Regions from separate parts of the Arthrobacter sp. OAP107 genome, predicted to be linked through region 1. Evidence: riboswitches for the same ligand, from Rfam matches in the RefSeq annotation. Region 1 holds a riboswitch; each other region holds the start of a gene.
What was found. A riboswitch is a leader RNA that binds a small molecule or an ion and turns the genes downstream of it on or off. The one in region 1 is predicted to bind thiamine pyrophosphate.
Positions count from the first base shown of each region.

Region 2: it holds a riboswitch for thiamine pyrophosphate, as region 1 does, so the genes downstream of both, ABIE00_RS00185 (ECF transporter S component) here and thiO (glycine oxidase ThiO) in region 1, are expected to answer to the same signal.
Region 3: it holds a riboswitch for thiamine pyrophosphate, as region 1 does, so the genes downstream of both, thiC (phosphomethylpyrimidine synthase ThiC) here and thiO (glycine oxidase ThiO) in region 1, are expected to answer to the same signal.

Region 1 covers NZ_JBEPOK010000001.1:1,363,580-1,369,440, forward strand. Annotated here, with positions in the region: gene ABIE00_RS06405 (DEAD/DEAH box helicase) at 1-735, opposite strand, end outside; gene ABIE00_RS06410 (RNB domain-containing ribonuclease) at 1,035-2,552, opposite strand; gene ABIE00_RS06415 (ferritin-like fold-containing protein) at 2,594-3,280, shown strand; gene thiE (thiamine phosphate synthase) at 3,306-4,007, opposite strand; TPP riboswitch at 4,035-4,156, shown strand; gene thiO (glycine oxidase ThiO) at 4,148-5,473, shown strand; gene thiS (sulfur carrier protein ThiS) at 5,535-5,771, shown strand; gene ABIE00_RS06435 (thiazole synthase) at 5,777-5,861, shown strand, end outside.
Region 2 covers NZ_JBEPOK010000001.1:42,414-48,274, forward strand. Annotated here, with positions in the region: gene ABIE00_RS00170 (hypothetical protein) at 1-181, opposite strand, end outside; gene ABIE00_RS00175 (DUF4235 domain-containing protein) at 529-792, opposite strand; gene ABIE00_RS00180 (heme-degrading domain-containing protein) at 850-1,401, opposite strand; TPP riboswitch at 1,521-1,664, shown strand; partial or broken gene ABIE00_RS00185 (ECF transporter S component) at 1,735-2,381, shown strand; gene ABIE00_RS00190 (ABC transporter ATP-binding protein) at 2,381-4,006, shown strand; gene ABIE00_RS00195 (energy-coupling factor transporter transmembrane component T family protein) at 4,003-4,806, shown strand; gene ABIE00_RS00200 (glycoside hydrolase family 25 domain-containing protein) at 5,021-5,861, opposite strand, start outside.
Region 3 covers NZ_JBEPOK010000001.1:1,701,276-1,707,136, reverse strand. Annotated here, with positions in the region: gene trmD (tRNA (guanosine(37)-N1)-methyltransferase TrmD) at 1-570, opposite strand, end outside; gene rimM (ribosome maturation factor RimM) at 571-1,179, opposite strand; gene ABIE00_RS07930 (RNA-binding protein) at 1,313-1,555, opposite strand; partial or broken gene rpsP (30S ribosomal protein S16) at 1,557-1,971, opposite strand; gene ABIE00_RS07920 (hypothetical protein) at 2,182-2,616, opposite strand; gene ABIE00_RS07915 (VOC family protein) at 2,735-3,610, opposite strand; gene ABIE00_RS07910 (amidohydrolase family protein) at 3,689-4,771, opposite strand; TPP riboswitch at 4,868-4,975, shown strand; gene thiC (phosphomethylpyrimidine synthase ThiC) at 4,971-5,861, shown strand, end outside.

The DNA of each region.
Region 1 (5,861 bases):
GGGCTGGGTCATGTACCGGCGGGCCATCGCGATGACCGGGCCGGGCATGGTGGCCGAGAACAGCAGCGTCTGGCGGACGGCGGGGGTGCCGGCGATGAGGGTCTCGACGTCGGGCAGGAAGCCGAGGTCCAGCATTTCGTCGGCCTCGTCCAGGACGACGATCTTGACGTTCTTGAGCACCAGGTGGCGCTGCTTGAAGAGGTCGATAAGGCGGCCGGGCGTGCCGACAACCACTTCCACGCCCTTCTGGAGCGCGTCGATCTGCGGCTCGTAGGCGCGGCCGCCGTAAATCGTGGCGATGCGGACGTTGCGCTTGCGGGATGCGGTCTGCAGGTCGTTGGCCACCTGGACGGCAAGTTCGCGGGTGGGAACGATCACCATGGCCTGCGGCGCGCCGGGGGAGGGCAGCTTGTCGAACCCGGCATCGTCCCGGCCCACCACGCGCTGCAGCACGGGGATGCCGAAGCCGAGGGTCTTTCCGGTGCCGGTCTTGGCCTGGCCGATGATGTCATGGCCGGACAGCGCGACGGGCAGCGTCATGGCCTGGATGGGGAAGGGGTGCGTGATGCCGGCGTCGGCCAGCGATTCGACGATGTCGGCGCGGACGTCAAAGTCGGCGAACGACTTTTCGGCTATTTCGTGCGGCTTCTCGTCCGAGATGATGGTCTCTTCCGGCTCGATGGTCTCGGTGCCGGTGTCGTCGGAGAGAAGCTGGTGGGTATGCAATTCACTCACAGGGGAGTTTCCTTATTCATTTAGGCGTTGGCGCCGCCTGCTCAACGGGGCGGGCACGGGGCCGTTCCGGAGCACGCTCAGGCGCGCAAGCAATTCCAGTGGAAGCCGATCGCGGGCTATCTAATTGCCGGCACTGGGGACCGGCGGGTGGTACTCAAGATCGCGTAGGGGCGGGCTTGTTGAATTCAAATCGAGGAAATCAACGACCGGGCATCCATTACTACCCACCCAGTCTACTGGCAAACCCGTGTTTTCCTTGACTCACGCCGCCGCAGGGCCCCTGGCGACGCAGAAGCGGATCAGCCGACGAGCTCGAGGTGGACCTCCCTGGTGGCGATGTCCGAGGAGATCAGCCGGACGCGGACCCTGGTGCCGGGCTCCATTTCGCCCGCACACCTGGCCGTCACGGCCGGTTCGGCGATCTGGACCACGCCGGAGGGGCCGGACCCGTTGCTTCCCCTGCCGTTCAGACCTTTACCGTTGTTGCCATTCCCGTTTCCGTTGCCTGCGCCGTTGCCGTTTTTGGCCGGCTTTGACCCGGAGATCACCACGGCATCGAACTCCTGTCCGATGTGGTTGATCAGCAGCGCGGCTTCGACGGTGTCCAGGGCAAGGCGTTCCATCCTTGCCGCCAGCTGGTCGGAGTACGCCATGATTTCGGGCAGCGAGGGGAGCGCCTCGCGCGCCCAGGCAGGCACCGGCCTGTTGTTGCTCAGGGCCTCGCAGATGACCAGGACGAACCGGTCCACGAGCCGGCGCAGCGGTGCGGTGGTGTGCGCGTACGCGGTGCCGATGGCTGACTGGACGGCGTCCTCCGGGACGGTTCCGTCGAAATGCGTGTACGCGGCTCCGCGGAAGAGCATGCCGGCCGAATGGAGGATGGCCAGTTGGCCGTGGTCGGTGGGGTCGAGGGTGCGCAGGTACTCGCCGTAGCTTTCCTGCCCGTCCCACGGCTTGCCCAGCGCGGCTGTCTGGCGCTTGAAGTGGCTGAGCGAGCGTTCATCCGGGGCCGGCATGGTGCGCAGGATCCCTACCTTGCCGTTGAGCATCAGCGAAGCGGCGGCCATCCCGGTCATGAGCGAAATCTGGGCGTTCCAGTCCTCTACCGGCAGCTGGGGGACCGCCACGATCCGGTAGCCGCCGTCGGGCAGCTGGACAATCTCCTGTTCCGGCATGTTCAGGCTGGCACCGCCGCGGGCCCGCTCAAGGTCCACGCGCTTGCGCCCCACCTCCCGCAGCAGCTGCAGCATGGGCGGGGCGGTGCCGGCATCCAGGTCCGCCTGGACGCCTTTGTAGTCGAGCTTGGCCCGGCTGCGCACGGCGGCCCGGCGCACCAGCACGGACACCACCTCGGCGGCGGCGTCGAGTTCGAACTCCCAGACAAAGGCGGAGCACAGCTGCCCGGCCAGCAGGCTGCCGGCGTTCTCGCTGATCACCTCCGGATGCAGCGGAATCCGGCCGTCCGGAGCGTAGAACGTCTGCCCCCGGCGGCGGGTCTCGGCGTCGAGCGCGCCGCCCGGCTGCACGAAGGACGGAACGTCGGCAATGGCGTAGAGGATCCGGTAGCCCTCACCGTGGCGTTCGATGAACAGTGCCTGGTCCAGGTCGGTGGACGACGGCGGATCGATGGTCAGGAAGTCCACTCCGGTCAGGTCCAGGTCCGGAAACTGCCGGTCCGCCACGGCGGCTTCTGCTTCCTTGAGCACATCCTCGGGGAAGTCCCCGGGAAGCTCCAGCTCCGTCCGTAGAGCGCTCAGGGCGTCCGCGAGCGCATTGGTCTGCTCGTGGACGCTGGGCGACAGACGATGATGTGACACGAAAATCAGGTTAGCCCGAATTGCGCCGTTAGTCTTGGATTATGGGCACATCCTCGGCTGACACCGCTCGCTACGACCGATTCGTCGCAGATCTGTTCGGCGTGATGGCATATGGCGAATTGTCCGCGTTCGAGCGGCTCTCCTCTGACGCCCGCTACTCACCCACGCTGCACGACCGGGCCGTGATCGGCAGGATTGCGGTCGTCGAATTCCAGCATTATGAACTGGTGAGCGCCAAGCTGGCGGAGATGGGCGTCGACGTCGAAAATGCGATGCTGCCGTTCCAGTCGGCTGTGGACCACTTCCACGAACGGACCCGTCCGGCAGACTGGTACGAATCATTGATGAAGGCCTATGTGGTGGACACCGTTTCCGCCGATTTCTACCAGGCGGTGGCCCGGTTCGTGGATCCCGGAACGCGCGACCTCATCCAGCAGATCCAGTCGTCGGAAGAAGCCACGGCCGTACTCCGGGACCGGCTCAAGGGAGCACTGGCCGACGACCCCCGGCTTGCGTCCCGGCTCGCGCTGTGGGGCCGCCGGCTCCTGGGCGAAGCGATCACACAGGCCCAGCGCGTGGGCCACGAACACGCCTTTCTGAGCGAGCTGTTCGTCGAGGCGGAACCGGCCGCCACGGACGCCACCGCGCGCGAGCTGATGCGGGGCATCACCGCCGAAGTCGCGGAGAACCATTCCCGGCGGATGGTCCAGCTGGGCCTCAGCGGGTAGCGGTTTCTCCGCACGAGACGGCGGCTTAGGAGACGGCGGCCGGCGCCGTTGCATCCAGGGCGTCGAGCAGTTCGGCCGCGGCGGCCGAGGGGTCTGGGGCCTCGGTGATGGCGCGGACGACGACGATCCGGCTGGCTCCTGCCGCCAGGACCTGCTCCACGTTCGTGCGGTCGATCCCGCCGATCGCGAACCAGGGCAGCAGCAGGCCGCCCACCCGTTCCTCATTCGCGCTGCGGACAGCCTCCGCGGCGTAGCGCACCAAATCGAGCCCGACGGCGGCCCGCCCGGGCTTCGTGGGGGTGGCCCACAGCGGGCCTACACAGAAATAGTCCAGGCCGCTGCGCCCGTGAGCCGCGGCGATGGCGGCGTCCACCTGCTCCGTGCTGTGGGTGGACAGTCCGATGACGGTGGCATCGTGCAGCAGCTTCCGGGCGGCGCGGAGCGGCAGGTCCTTCTGGCCAATGTGGAACACCGGTGCGCCGGCGATGGACGCGATATCGGCGCGGTCGTTCACGGCCCACAGCCGGCCGTGCCTGCGGGCGGCGGCATGGACGATCTCCAGCAGTTCGAGTTCCTCGGCCGCCTCGATGCTCTTATCCCGCAGCTGGATGATGTCCACGCCGCCGGCAAACGCCGCGTCCACGAAGTCCGCAAAGTCCCCGCGCTCCTTGCGGGCGTCGGTGCAGAGGTACAGGCGGGCGGCGGTGTGGGCAGAGTGCTGGGTCATGGCAACCACCTTAGTTCCTCTAAACTGGGCAGGTACCGCGGGAGCCCGTTACTGCTGTCATAAAAGGCGCAGGGCTGAGAGGGCGTCAGAGCCGACCGCTTGACCTGATCCGGTTAGTACCGGCGTAGGGAAGGAATTGCATGAATCCTGAAACCAGCGGCCCAAAACGTGCCGCCATTTGTCTTGAGGCGGATGTGGCCGTCATCGGCGGCGGCGTTGTAGGCCACGGGATCGCCTGGGAGGCACGGCGCTCCGGCCGTTCCGTGGTGCTCATCGACGAAGCCCCGGGCAGCGGCGCAAGCTGGGCCGCGGCCGGCATGCTGGCCCCGGTCAGCGAACTGCATTACCAGGAGGAAGGGCTCCTGGAGCTGATGCTGGAGTCCTCCGCCAGATGGCCGGAGTTTGCCGGCACGCTCACCGCCGGCGAGGATGCCGGGTACCTGACGACGCCGACCCTTGCGGTGGGTGCCGATCCCGCCGACCGCCGGGCCCTGATGGACCTGCGGGACGTGCAGCGGACCCACGGCCTGGTTGTCGAACCGCTGACCATCCGGGAGGCTCGTTCCAGGGAGCCGCTGCTCAGCCCCGGAATCTCCTGCGCCCTGGACATCCCGGCGGACCACCAGGTGGATCCGCGCAGGCTGGTCCGGGCGATTGCAGCCGGGCTGGCCGGTCATGGCCAGGAGATCGCGGCGGTGGACGGATACGCGGTGCGGGAGCCTGCCGCCGGCCTGCTCTGGGACGGCGGCCGGGTCGGCGGAGTACGGCTTGCCGGCGGCGGCACTGTCAGAGCCGCCGAGACGGTGGTGGCCAACGGCCTGGGCGCGGCGCAGCTGCAAGACCTGCCCGCAGGCCTGCAGTTGCCGCTGCGCCCGGTCTACGGCGACATCCTTCGCCTCAAGGTGCCCGCACACCTGCAGCCCCTGCTCACCGCGACAGTCCGCGGCATGGTGCGGGGCGTGCCCGTCTACATCGTGCCGCGCCAGGACGGCACGGTGGTGGTGGGCGCCACCCAGCGCGAGGACGGCGTACCGGGCACGAGCGCCGGCGGTGTCTACCAGCTGCTGCGCGACGCCCAGGTCCTGGTGCCGGCCGTCGCCGAGCTCGAGCTCCTCGAAGCCACGGCCCGGGCGCGGCCGGGCACACCGGACAACGCGCCGCTGCTCGGCCGGCTGCCCGGCGGGCCCGGGGCGGCGCAGGATCCCGGGCAGGAACCCGGGACGGACGTGGCCGGCCTCATCATCGCCACCGGGTTCTTCCGCCACGGCGTCCTGCTGACCCCGGCGGCAGCAGTGATCTGCCGCCAGCTCATGGACGGCACCCGCGACCCGCGCTGGTCCGCGTTCCGTCCGGGCCGGTTTTCCCCCGGGCTCCAGGACAAGGGTGAATCCGGCCCGGCGAAGTCCGGCCCGGCGAAATCCGCCGCGCTGCAGGCCGCCGCTGGACTCAGCCCTGCCCCTGGGTGATGGCTGCCCAGCGAATCTCCGTCATGACCCGCGTCACATTTGACCCGAACAAGGAACCAGCATGAACATCACTCTGAACGGTATCGAACAGGAAGTAGGCGAGGGCGCCTCGGTCACCTCGCTTGTCAGCCAGGTCACGGGGCGCCGCCTGTCCGCCAACGGACAGGCCGCCGACGGCCAGCGACTGGGAGTGGCGGTGGCGCGCAATGCAGCGGTCGTGCCGCGCAGCCAGTGGCACAGCACCGCCCTCGCCGAGGGCGACGAGATCGAACTGGTCACGGCAGTCCAAGGAGGATGAGCACGATGGCAGAAACATTGATTGAAACAGCAGACAGCCTGGTCATTGACGGGGTGGAACTGACCTCGCGGCTCATCATGGGCACCGGCG
Region 2 (5,861 bases), 1.3 Mb from region 1:
CGGTCAGCTTGGTCGTGTTGGTCTGGGTTACCTGGGTGGCGGCCAGCGAGGTTCCCGCGCCAGTCGCGGCCAGAAGAACGGCGGTCAGGGCGGCAATTCCGCGGCGCCGGGATGCGGGGTGCTGGGCCCGATGCCGTGGGGTCAGTTGCTGGACCGACAGGAAATGTGGGGTGAATACCATTTTTGTCTCCTCGAAAAGACGCTGATGGCATCCACTAAAAGCGGCACGGGTTGGAAAAACGTTCGGATTTTGGGTTGGAAAAACCTTGGATCTATCGTGTGCCGCAGGAGATCGGTGGGGGTCCGGTAACCACACGCGGCGCAAGGAACACAGTTGCGGAGCTGCTGACATGGCCGGACCCGGCTCCGCGGATCTGCGGCGCCGGGTCCGGCTGTTGTGAGTCCGGCCGAGGTCATCAGCACTGCCGGTTCAGAACGTCTATAGATTGGGCTGCCGGGCTTGGAAAAACCCAACGGGCCGGCGAAGCCAGCAGTCACAGCCCCACCCTATTCGAGGGGCCGCAGCGCCTAGACGATGTCCTGGGTCTTCGCGAAGCGGGTGATGGCCCGCTGCGTGCCGCGGTTGGCCAGCACCTGGATGACCGCGCTCACGGACGCGGAGATGAGGGCGAACGTCAGGGCTGTGCGCATCGTGGTGGGGACATCGTCCTTGTCACCCTTAGGCGGCTTCTGCCCGGTGACCTTTTCCCAGATGGTATCGACGGCCTTGGTGCCGGCGAATCCTGCCAGCAGGCTGATGCCCGTGCCAAGCAGCTTGATCAAGAAACTCATTCCGGAACTCCTCGCGTGATGAACACTGGTCTCTGCCTAGCCTATCGGCATGAAACGCTAGCCATGACCCATGGACCCGTGGATTTCCCGCAACGCCTGCACCACGAGGTCATGGTCCGCCTTTTGGGGCAGCCCGGACACCGTGACCACGGCCACCGCTCCCACGTCCCGAACATAGATGGGGAAAGCCCCGCCGTGGGCGGCGTAGATGGACTGGTCGAACCAGGCGTTGTCCTCGATCCGTCCGCCGCCGGCCCTGCCGCGCAGGCCCACCAGCAGCGACGGCTCCTCATAGCGCACGGCAGTGCGCTGCTTGGCCCGCACCCAGCCCTCGTTGTCCGGGGTGGCACCCTCGAGCGCCACGTGGAAGAGGACCTGTTCACCCTTGGTGATGTCGATGGCAATGGGGAGGTTGTCCTCCTTGCCGCGTTCAACCAGTTCCAGGCCGAGCGCCAGGGCGTCGTCCTTGCTGAACCTCGGGAACTGCAGTTCGGCGATTTCACCCTCGATCTGACCGATCAGGGCTTGCAGGGATCCCGCTGGCTGCTCCTCGGCGGAATCGGGGTCAAAGGCGGGCAGGGCAGCGCTGCCGGAGTCCTGTAGCGTCATGGCCCCAATGTACTCCGGGCGGCTGTCCCGGCCGCGCAGGAAGACTCCCGGATTGTGACGGCGGCCCCGGGATTCCGGGGCCGCCGAGGTGTAAACTGGACCAGCCCACAAGGGCAGATTTATCACGACAGGGGAGCGCCGCCGTCGGGATGCAAAGGCAAATGCCAGAGCAGCCGCGGATGGGCGCTGAGAGTGCGGACAGCCGCAGACCCTCGAACCTGATCCGGCTAGTACCGGCGCAAGGGAGTCGAGTTCTCAGAGCGCCCGGCAGCAGTGGCCCCGCCACCTGCAGCCGGGGAACGCTTTCCCCTCCTGTTCCTCAGGAGGACCATCATGACAACTGCAGCAATCAAGAAGACCAGCTATAACTGGCGCGTGGCTGACATCGTGGTGGCGGCGCTCATCGCCGTTGCCGGCGGCGTCATCTTCTGGGCCTGGTCCCAGGGCGCCAACCTCATCTCCACTCCCGTCAACGCCGTCTACCCGCCGCTCAGCGGCCTGTACGCCGGCGGCTGGATGATCCCGGCGGTCCTGGGCATGCTTATTATCCGCAAGCCCGGCGCCGCCCTGTTCTGCGAAACGGTCGCGGCCACCGGCGAGCTCATCATGGGCTCCCAGTACGGCACCACGGTGCTGATTTCCGGCGTCCTCCAGGGCCTGGGTGCGGAGCTCGTGTTCGCCGCCCTGCTGTACCGCAAGTTCAACCTCCCGGCCTCGCTGCTTGCGGGTGCCGGCGCCGGCCTGTTCTGCGGCCTCAACGACTCCTTCGCACCGTGGGGCTGGAACATCGCCTACACCGCGGGAGACAAGCTCGCGTACATCCTGTTCTGCGCCATCTCCGGCGCGGTCATCGCCGGTGCCCTGTCCTGGATCGCCACCCGCGGCCTGGCCAGGACGGGCGTACTGAGCTCCTTCCCAGGACGGGCGTACTGAGCTCCTTCGCGTCCCGCAAGGCAGCCACGGAGCCTGTCTTCTCCTGATGCCCGCACATCACGACGGCGGCGTCCGCCCCGCCGCGGTACACGCCCGCGGCTGGGGCTGGCGCCACGCCGGCCGGACCGGGCCGGCCGTCCACGCCCTGGACCTGGACATCCGACCCGGTGAACGGGTCATGCTGCTGGGCCCTTCCGGGGCCGGCAAATCCACGCTGCTTCACGCCTTGGCCGGCGTACTGGGGGACAGCGACTCCGGCGGCGGTCCGGCGGATGACGGCGGTCCACGGGGCACCGCGGCGCCGGACCCCGACGACGCCGACGAAAGCGGTGAGCTGCTCATCGACGGCGCACCGCCGCGCGCGCAGCGCGGCCGTGCCGGACTCATGCAGCAGGACCCGGAAACCCAGGTGGTGCTTTCCCGTCTGGGCGACGACGTCGCCTTCGGCGCCGAAAACCTCTCAGTCCCCCGCGAGGAGATCTGGCGCCGCGTGCACGAGGCACTGGACGACGTCGGACTCGCTCACCTGCCGCTGAACCACCCGACGTCGGCCCTGTCCGGCGGCCAGAAGCAGCGCCTGGCGCTCGCCGGGATCCTGGCGATGAGGCCGGGACTGATTCTGTTGGACGAGCCGACCGCGAACCTCGATCCCGCCGGTGTCCTGGAGGTCCGGGACGCCGTGGGCCGCTGCCTCGACAAGACCGGGGCCACCCTGGTGGTGGTGGAGCACCGGGTTGCTGCCTGGAAAGACCTGGTGGACCGCATTGTGGTTCTGCAGCCGGGGTCGGCGGCGAACGGCGCGGTGCTGATCGACGGCACGCCGGACGAGGTCCTCGAACAGGCCCGCGGGATGCTCACCGCCGCCGGCGTCTGGGTCCCGGGCTACGTTCCCGAAACCCGGCACCGCACCGCGGCCGCCGCATCCAACACCAATAGCGGCCAGCTGCTGCTCGCGGCCGAAAAGCTCGCGGTGTCGCGGGAACGTCCCCGGCGCCGCGGCTTCCGCTCCGTACCTCCGGAGCCCGTGCTGCGCGACGTCACGGCACAGGTCCGGGCGGGGGAGGCGCTGACGGTCACAGGTCCCAACGGCGCCGGCAAGTCCACCTTTGCGCTGACCCTCGCCGGGCTGCTGCCGCCGGTGGACGGCAAGGTCTCCGCGACCGTTGAGCTGAGCGGCGGCGCCGGGATCGACCCGTACAAGTGGAAGGCCGAGCACCTGATCTCACGGATCGGCACCGTGTTCCAGGAGCCCGAGCACCAGTTCGTCACCGGCCGCGTCCTGGACGAGCTGCAGTTCGGCCCACGCCACCTGGGCCACGGCGAGGAGCGCGTCGACGAACTCCTGGAGCGCCTGCGCCTCACGCACCTGGTGGACGCCAACCCCTACACCCTGTCCGGCGGTGAGAAGCGCCGGTTGTCGGTGGCCACGGTCCTGGCCGCGCACCCGCAGGTGCTGGTCCTGGACGAGCCCACGTTCGGCCAGGACGCCAACACCTGGGCGGAGCTTGCCTCGTTCCTTTCCGAACTGCTCGACGCCGGCACTGCCGTGGTGTCCGTGACGCACGACGAGGAGTTCACCCATGTGCTCGGCGGCACCGAGCTCCGGCTGGGCTCCAGGGGCCGGCCCGAGCCGCGAGCCATTGAGCCGACACCAGAACAGGCGGCGACATGAGGGAAGCGCTGACACTCGCCGGAAACCGGGCGGTGCTGACCCGAGCCAATCCGCTGGCCAAGTTCGCCGCGGTCTTCCTCGTCACTTTGGCACTGGCGCTGTCCATCGACTGGATGTCCGCCTCCGTGGCCCTCGCCTGCGAGCTGCTGGTCTTTCCGCTGGCCGGGCTCACGTTTTCGCTGCTCTGGCAGCGCGGCTGGCCGCTGATCCTGGCTGCCGCCGTGGGCGGCTGGAGCACCTCCATCCTGGCGCCGGACAGCGGAAGGATACTGCTCGACGTCGGACTCTGGTCCATGAGCGAAGGTTCCCTTCAGCTGGGGCTGGCTTTTCTGCTCCGGGGCCTGGCCATCGCCCTGCCCGCGGTGCTGCTGATGAGCTGCACCGATCCCACCGACCTGGCGGACGCCCTGGCCCAGAAGGCCCGGCTGCCGCACCGTTTTGTGCTGGGTACCCTGGCCGCGATGCGGCTGGTCGGGCTGATGGCAGAGGAATGGCAAACCATCGGCATGGCCCGGCGAGCCCGCGGCGTGGGATCGCGCGGCAACCCGTGGCAGCGCATGCGGGCCACCCTGGGGCAGAGCTTCGGCCTCATGGTCCAGGCCATCCGCCGTGCCACCCGGCTGGCGGTGACCATGGAGGCCCGCGGTTTCGGTGGTGCCAGCCGGACCTGGGCGCGTGTATCCACCTACAGCGTGCTGGACATCTGGGTGGTGCTGGGCGGAGTCCTCATCGCCGCCGGTGCCGTTGCCGCCGCGCTGTGGGCCGGCACGTGGCACATGGTGTGGCTGGAGGGCTCCTAGGAGGCTATGGCCGGGCTGGCCGCTCCATCCGGGCCTCGTTCACTGCCGGCTCCCTCTGCTCCGCCTGCGTCCTGCTCCGCCTGCGTCCTGCTCCGCCTGCGTCCTGCTCCGCCTGCGTCCTGCTCCGCCTGCGTCCTGCTCCGCCTGCGTCCTGCTCCACCTGCTTCCTGCTCCGCCTGCGCGGAGCAAACCTGGGTAAAGCCAGCCGTTGACCTCAGATGCAGGAGTGGTCGTGGTCGAAACCGTCGGCCACGAACTGCGTGAGGACCACCTTGCTTCCGGCGGTGAGGGGCGCCGCGGAACACATGTCCTTGGCCTCGGCGGCGCTGTGCGCCCCGGCGAGCCAGCTTGGCAGGGAGTAGAGGCTGCTGGCCGACCCCACCTCGCCGACGATCTGTCCCCACTGCCGGGCGGAGGAGTAGATGCCCACCCTGGCACCGATGCTGTGGAAGAAGTCCGCCATGCCTTCGAGGTCAGCCCGGTTCGCGTTCCTGTCGCCTGACCAGCTGTTGCCCGTCTCCACGTCCAGCCACCAGAGGTACGTCTCAGGTTCGGGGATGGTGCGCAGGTAGGCGTCGTCGAAGGCCTTGGCGTAGCCGTACATGTAGGCGCACGCCGCGTCTTCCTGCCCCTGGCACGTGCCGTAGGGGTTGGAGACGGTCTCGCCGCCGTACTCGTTGTTCGTCGGCCACCAGGTGCCGCGCAGCCCGGGATTGGCCGTGTTCACGTAGAGCGCCAGGCGTGGCTGCCCGGTCCCGCCTGGGGAACCATCCGCCCAGTCAAGCTGCTCGTGGAGGCACGGGTTCGTGGTGTTCGCCAGCCCGTTGTTGACCCCGACAATGGCGAACGCGGGATCGTCAGGCAGGTCGTCGCTGCACTGCGGCCAGGAAACGTCGTTGCCTGCCGGTGCATCCTCGTCGGACCCTGACGGCTGCTGCGGGGGTTGCCGGGTTGCCTGCTGCGGTGGTTGCCGGGTTGCGCGCGTTTGCGCCTGCGCTGCGCCGCCGGGACCGGCGGAAGCCCCGGGGGACGCCTGGGTGACTTCTGATCCAGAT
Region 3 (5,861 bases), 340 kb from region 1:
CGGCTTGGTGTAGACGGGGTACTCAAGCAGGCCGTCCGAATGCGACTCCTCCACGAGTGACTCGGGGTTGCCCACCACGCCGGGGAGCAGCCGGCCGATGGCTTCCACCATGGCCAGGACGGCCACTTCACCGCCGTTGAGGACGTAATCCCCGAGACTGACCGGGCGGACCGTGAAGTGCTCCTCGGCCCATTCGATGACCCGCTCGTCGATGCCCTCGTAACGCCCGCAGGCGAACACCAGCTGTTCTTCCTCGGCAAGCTCGTATGCCAGCGCCTGGTTGAAGCGCTCCCCCGCCGGGGACGGGACGATCAGCACGGGTTTCGCCGCACCGGCCGGCCGGGCGGCCGCCACGGACTCGAGCGCCTGGGCCCACGGCTCGGCCTTCATCACCATCCCTGCGCCGCCCCCGTACGGCGTGTCGTCCACGGTGCGGTGGCGGTCGGTGGTGAAGGCGCGGAGGTCGTGCACGTTCAGCTCGAGCAGCCCGTCCTGGCGCGCCTTGCCGATGAGCGACAGCTCCAGCGGCGCCAGGTACTCGGGAAAGATACTGACGACGTCGATTCTCATCTACGCTTTGGCCTCCGGCTCGGCGTCTTCCACGGTGGGGTCCTCATCGGAGTCCTCAGCGGAATCCGAGCCCCTGGTCTCCGGGTCCTCCGCGCCGCCTTCCTCGTTGATCTCGAACAGGCCGTCCGGCGGGGTGAGCAGGACGAAGCCCTCCTCGATGTTAACCTCGGGGACGATCTGTTCCACGAACGGGATGAGGATTTCCTTGCCGTCAGGGGTTTCGACGACGAGCAGGTCCTGCACCGGCATGGTGTTCAGGGCGGCGACCTTGCCCACCGTCTGGGAGCCGACGCGGGCCTCGAGGCCGACGAGCTCGTGCTCGTACCAGCCCTCGTCATCGTCATCGTCCAGCTCTTCAGTCTCGATGAACAGCTTGGCGCCGCGCAGGGTCTCGGCGCGGTTCCGGTCGGCCACCTCCTCGAATCCGAGCAGGAGGATGTCCTTGTTCCAGCGGGCGCTGCGCACGGTGAGCGGCCCGGCGGAGGCGGGCTCCACCACGAACTCGGTACCGGGAAGGAACCGGTCCTCCGGCGCGTCGGTGAGCACCTGGACGGTCACCTCGCCGCGGATTCCGTGGGGCTTGCCGATACGGGCCACCTGAAGCTGCATGTGTTCCTCTGTTTGTGGTGCGGGGTTAGGACTATTGTGGGGGTCCTGAACACAGCCAGGGCCCAAAACAGTCCGGCCCCTCCACCGTTAGCTGGTGGAGGGGCCGGACGTTAAGACAAGTGCTGCAGGCGCGTTACCGGCGGCGGTCGGTGTCGACGACGTCGACCCTGACCTGCTCGCCATCTGCCAGCGCCGCCACGACCGTGCGCAGTGCGCGGGCGGTGCGGCCCTGGCGTCCGATTACCCGTCCCAGGTCTTCCTGGTGAACGCGCACCTCGAGGGTATCCCCGCGGCGGTTGTTCTTGGCGCTGACCTTGACGTCCTCAGGGGAGTCGACAATGCCGCGGACAAGGTGTTCGAGCGCTTCTGCCAGCAACTTACTCAGCCTCGGTGGTCTCTGCTTCAGCCTCGGCGGGGGCTTCCGATGCCTTGGCCTTCTTGGTGATGGCTTCCGGGATGATCACGGAACCCTTCTCCGGAGGCAACGAATGCTTCCTTGTCGGCCTTGGTCTTCAGGGTGCCTTCCTGGCCCGGCAGACCCTTGAACTTCTGCCAGTCACCGGTGATCTTCAGGATCGCGGCGACCTGCTCCGACGGCTGCGCGCCGACGGACAGCCAGTACTGTGCACGCTCGGAGTTGACCTCGATGTATGAGGGCTCCTCGGTGGGGTGGTACTTGCCGATCTCTTCGATGGCACGGCCATCACGCTTGGTGCGCGAGTCGGCGACAACGATGCGGTAGTACGGTGCGCGCATCTTACCGAAGCGCTTAAGGCGAATCTTTACGGCCACTTTTGTGGTCACTCCTGTTTCTAAAACGGGGTTGAACCCGCGTTCTGCACCCGTGGGGCGGGCCGTACTTGGGGGTTCGAAAGGACAGGATCCAGACGCGGAGAGAGGGGCCACGCAGATCGAGTACCTGTTTATTGTGCCAGATCGCCCGCGTTATTTCGACTTGACGTGCTGACGGAGTCCCGCAGGTACCGGAATAACCTGCCCGCGCTACGAAGACCAGACGTAGAGGCCGGTCCTGTTGCCTTCGTCCACAGTGCCGGCGAGCTCTGCCAGCTGCTGGACGTATTTCCTGGCTTCCCCGGCACCAAACGGCATGTCGTCCTCGGCTGCCCAGCGCTCGGCCACGTCGTCCAGGACGTTGCCTTCGCCCTCGGACTCGTACGTGAGGAGCTCAGCGAGCGCCCGGACCATCGCCGCCGGCACGCCCAGCAGTGAATCGCTGGCCACGTCAACCATGGCCAGCTCGTAGTCCGCGCCCGCGGCGTGCACCGCGGCACCGGCGAGGTCGCCGAGCTGTTCGATCTCAAAATCACTGATGCCGGCGATCCGGATGCCGTCCCCGGCGGCCGCACCGCCTGCCAGCGCCTCTGCGCGCTTGAGGGCGTCGTTGTGGGTGGCGACAAACACTTCCGTGAAGCCCATGGATTCGTCCTCATTCCGTCGGCGTGCATGCCCCGGCGGTGCCGGGGCCCTTCGAATGTCAGCGTAACCCAACCGGGCCCCCTGGGCTTAGCGCACTGGGCCTACGGAACAGCGACGCTTATCGAACAGCGACGCGAAGGCGGTTGCGCCACGGATCCTCGAACCGGAGCTCGGCGCCGGTGTGGTGCGATTCGACTCCGGCGACCTTGAGGCGGTCGGCGAGGGCGCCGACGTCGTCCCCCGACGTGACCTCGATGAGAACCTCGCCGAGGCCCAGGGTGTCCCGGCGCGGACCGGCGCCGCGGCTGTTCCAGACGTTCATGGCCATGTGGTGGTGGTAGCCGCCGGCGGACACAAACAGGGCTTGGCCGTGCCAGCCCGCCGTTTTTTCGAATCCCAGGGTGCCGACGTAGAAGTCGTGGGCTGACTGCACGTCGCCGACCTGAAGGTGGACATGCCCCACCTCGGCGCCCGTGCCGCGCTGGCCCCCCACCGCTTCTTGGGTGAGGTGCTCCTGAAGATACCGCTGGGGCGGGAGCGCCAGGCTGTCCATGACGACGTTCTTGCCCTCCCAGGACCATGCCGAACGCGGGCGGTCCCAGTAGAGTTCTATCCCGTTGCCTTCCGGATCGGTGAAGTAGAAGGCCTCACTGACCAGGTGGTCGGCGCTGCCCACGAAAGCCTGAGGCTCATACTGGGCTGCGCTGGCAACGGTGGCGGCGAGCGAGGACTGGTCCCCGAAGAGGAGTGCCGTGTGGAAGAGACCGGCCTCGCCCCGGCCGGGGATATTGAGGCCCGGAGCGGGAGCGAGGTGGACCAGCGGCGTGTTGAGCCGGCCAAGGTAGAGGCCGCCGTCCTGCTCGGCGACGACATCGAGCCCGAGGGCGCGCTGGTAGTAGTCGGTCATGAGCTTCATGTCGCCCACCTTGAGCATGACGGTGCCCATCGTGAGGTCGGCAGGAAGCAAGTCCTGGCTGCTGTCTGCTGCTGTCATTGAATACTCCCGAATGTCCGGACCACCGGATTTCGGCAGCCTCTACATCTCTAAATTACTTGAAGCTTCAATTTATTCCTAATGGATGATCTTGCCGCGAAGCACCACGTTCGAGAGGCTGCGGATGGTCTCCGGCACGGCGCGGGGGTCCTCCCGGCAGACCACCACGTCCGCCGCTGCCCCTTCCGCCAGGCCTTCGGCGCCGAGCCAGCGGCGCGCCCGCCAGCAGGCCGCGTCCAGCGCCGCCGGAGCCGGCAGCCCGGCGGCGTGCAGTTCGAGGATTTCGTCCGCGATGCGGCCGTGGCGGATCACGCTGCCGGCGTCAGTTCCCGCGTAAATTTCGACGCCGGCTTCGTAGGCCTCCAGGACGCGCTCACGACGGCGGGAGAACAGCGCCCGCATGTGCCCGGCATACCGCGGAAACTTCGGCTCGGCCTGCGCGGCGATGTCCGGGAAGGTGGCGATGTTGATGAGTGTCGGCACGATCGGCACCTGCTGCTCGACGAACCGGGGAATGTGCCTGGGCAGCAAGCCCGTGGCGTGCTCGATGCAGTCGATACCTGCGTCCAGCATGTCATCCAGGGTGTCCTCGCCGAAGCAGTGCGCCGTGACCCTCGCCCCTTCGTCGTGCGCGGCCCGGACCGCGTCCCGCACGGCAGTGGCCGGGAACGACGGCATGAGGTCGCCGGCCGTCCGGTCGATCCAGTCCCCCACCAGCTTGACCCAGCCATCACCTTCGCGCGCCTGCTTGCGCACCGCCTCCACGAGGCCCTCCGGTTCGACTTCCACCGCGAAATTCCTCAGGTAACGGCGGGACCGGGCAATGTGCCGGCCGGACCGGATGATGCGCGGCGTGTCGTCCCGCTGCTGCAGCCACCGGGTGTCGCTGGCAGCCCCGGCGTCACGGACCAGCAGCGTCCCGGCGTTGCGGTCCGTCATGGCCTGGTCATATGCCACGTCGTCGTCCACGGCACCGCCCGGGCCCAGCCCGATATGGCAGTGGGCATCGGCGAAACCGGGCAGGACCCAGCCATCCAGGACGGCGTCCGGCCGCCGGCCCGGAGGATCAAACGTCAGCTTCCCGTCCACGGACCAGAGCCCCCTGCGTTCCTTGTCCGCAGCAGTGAGCACGGGTCCGCTGAATTCGATGATGTGCGCCATGGCTTCCAGCTTAATCGGCTTCCGTGGCGGCAAACGGCCCCGCCGGAGCGGCTTCTCACAGATGGACAGGTCCAATCCGCGGTGTGGTAGCTTCGTTTACGACCACACGGGGGCCCCTGCAGGGGCTGAGATCAGGCTGGCGCAGCCTGCGACCGTTGAACCTGTCCGGGTAATGCCGGCGAAGGAAGTGAGCAGTAAATTGAGCACCCAGGAATCACAGCTGAGCCCTGCCCAAATTGACGCAGCCCAAAGCGAAACCGCCGGTAATGCTGCCGGCAGTGTCACGCAGTCGCTGAAATCCCATTCACTGGCCTACCTGGAAGGTGACGGCCTGCGGGTTCCGGTGACGGAAATCGCCCTGGAGCCCTCACCCAACGGCGAGCAGAACGAGCCGCTGAGGGTTTACCGCACGGCGGGTCCGGGCAGCGACCCCGTGGTGGGCCTCGCGCCGTTCCGTTCGGAATGGATTACGGCCCGCGCGGACACGGAGACGTACGACGGACGTGAACGGAACCTGCTCGACGACGGCAAGTCAGCCGTGCGCCGCGGTGCGGCTTCCGCGGAGTGGAAGGGCGCCCGGCCGGTGCCCCGCCGGGCGGCGGAAGGCAAGACCGTGACGCAGATGCACTATGCGCGGCAGGGCGTCATCACCCCCGAAATGCGTTTCGTGGCCCTCCGCGAAAACTGCGATGTGGAACTGGTCCGCAGCGAACTCGCCGCCGGACGGGCCATCATCCCCAGCAACATCAACCACCCGGAATCCGAGCCGATGATCATCGGCAAGGCGTTCCTGGTGAAGATCAACGCCAATATCGGCAACTCGGCCGTCACCAGCTCCATCGCCGAGGAGGTGGACAAGCTGCAATGGGCCACCCAGTGGGGCGCAGACACGGTCATGGACCTGTCCACGGGCGACGATATCCACACGACGCGTGAGTGGCTCATCCGCAACTCCCCCGTGCCGATCGGCACAGTGCCGATCTACCAGGCCCTGGAAAAGGTCAACGGCGAAGCGAACGCCCTCACGTGGGAAATATTCCGCGACACCGTCATCGAGCAGTGCGAACAGGGCGTGGACTACATGACCATC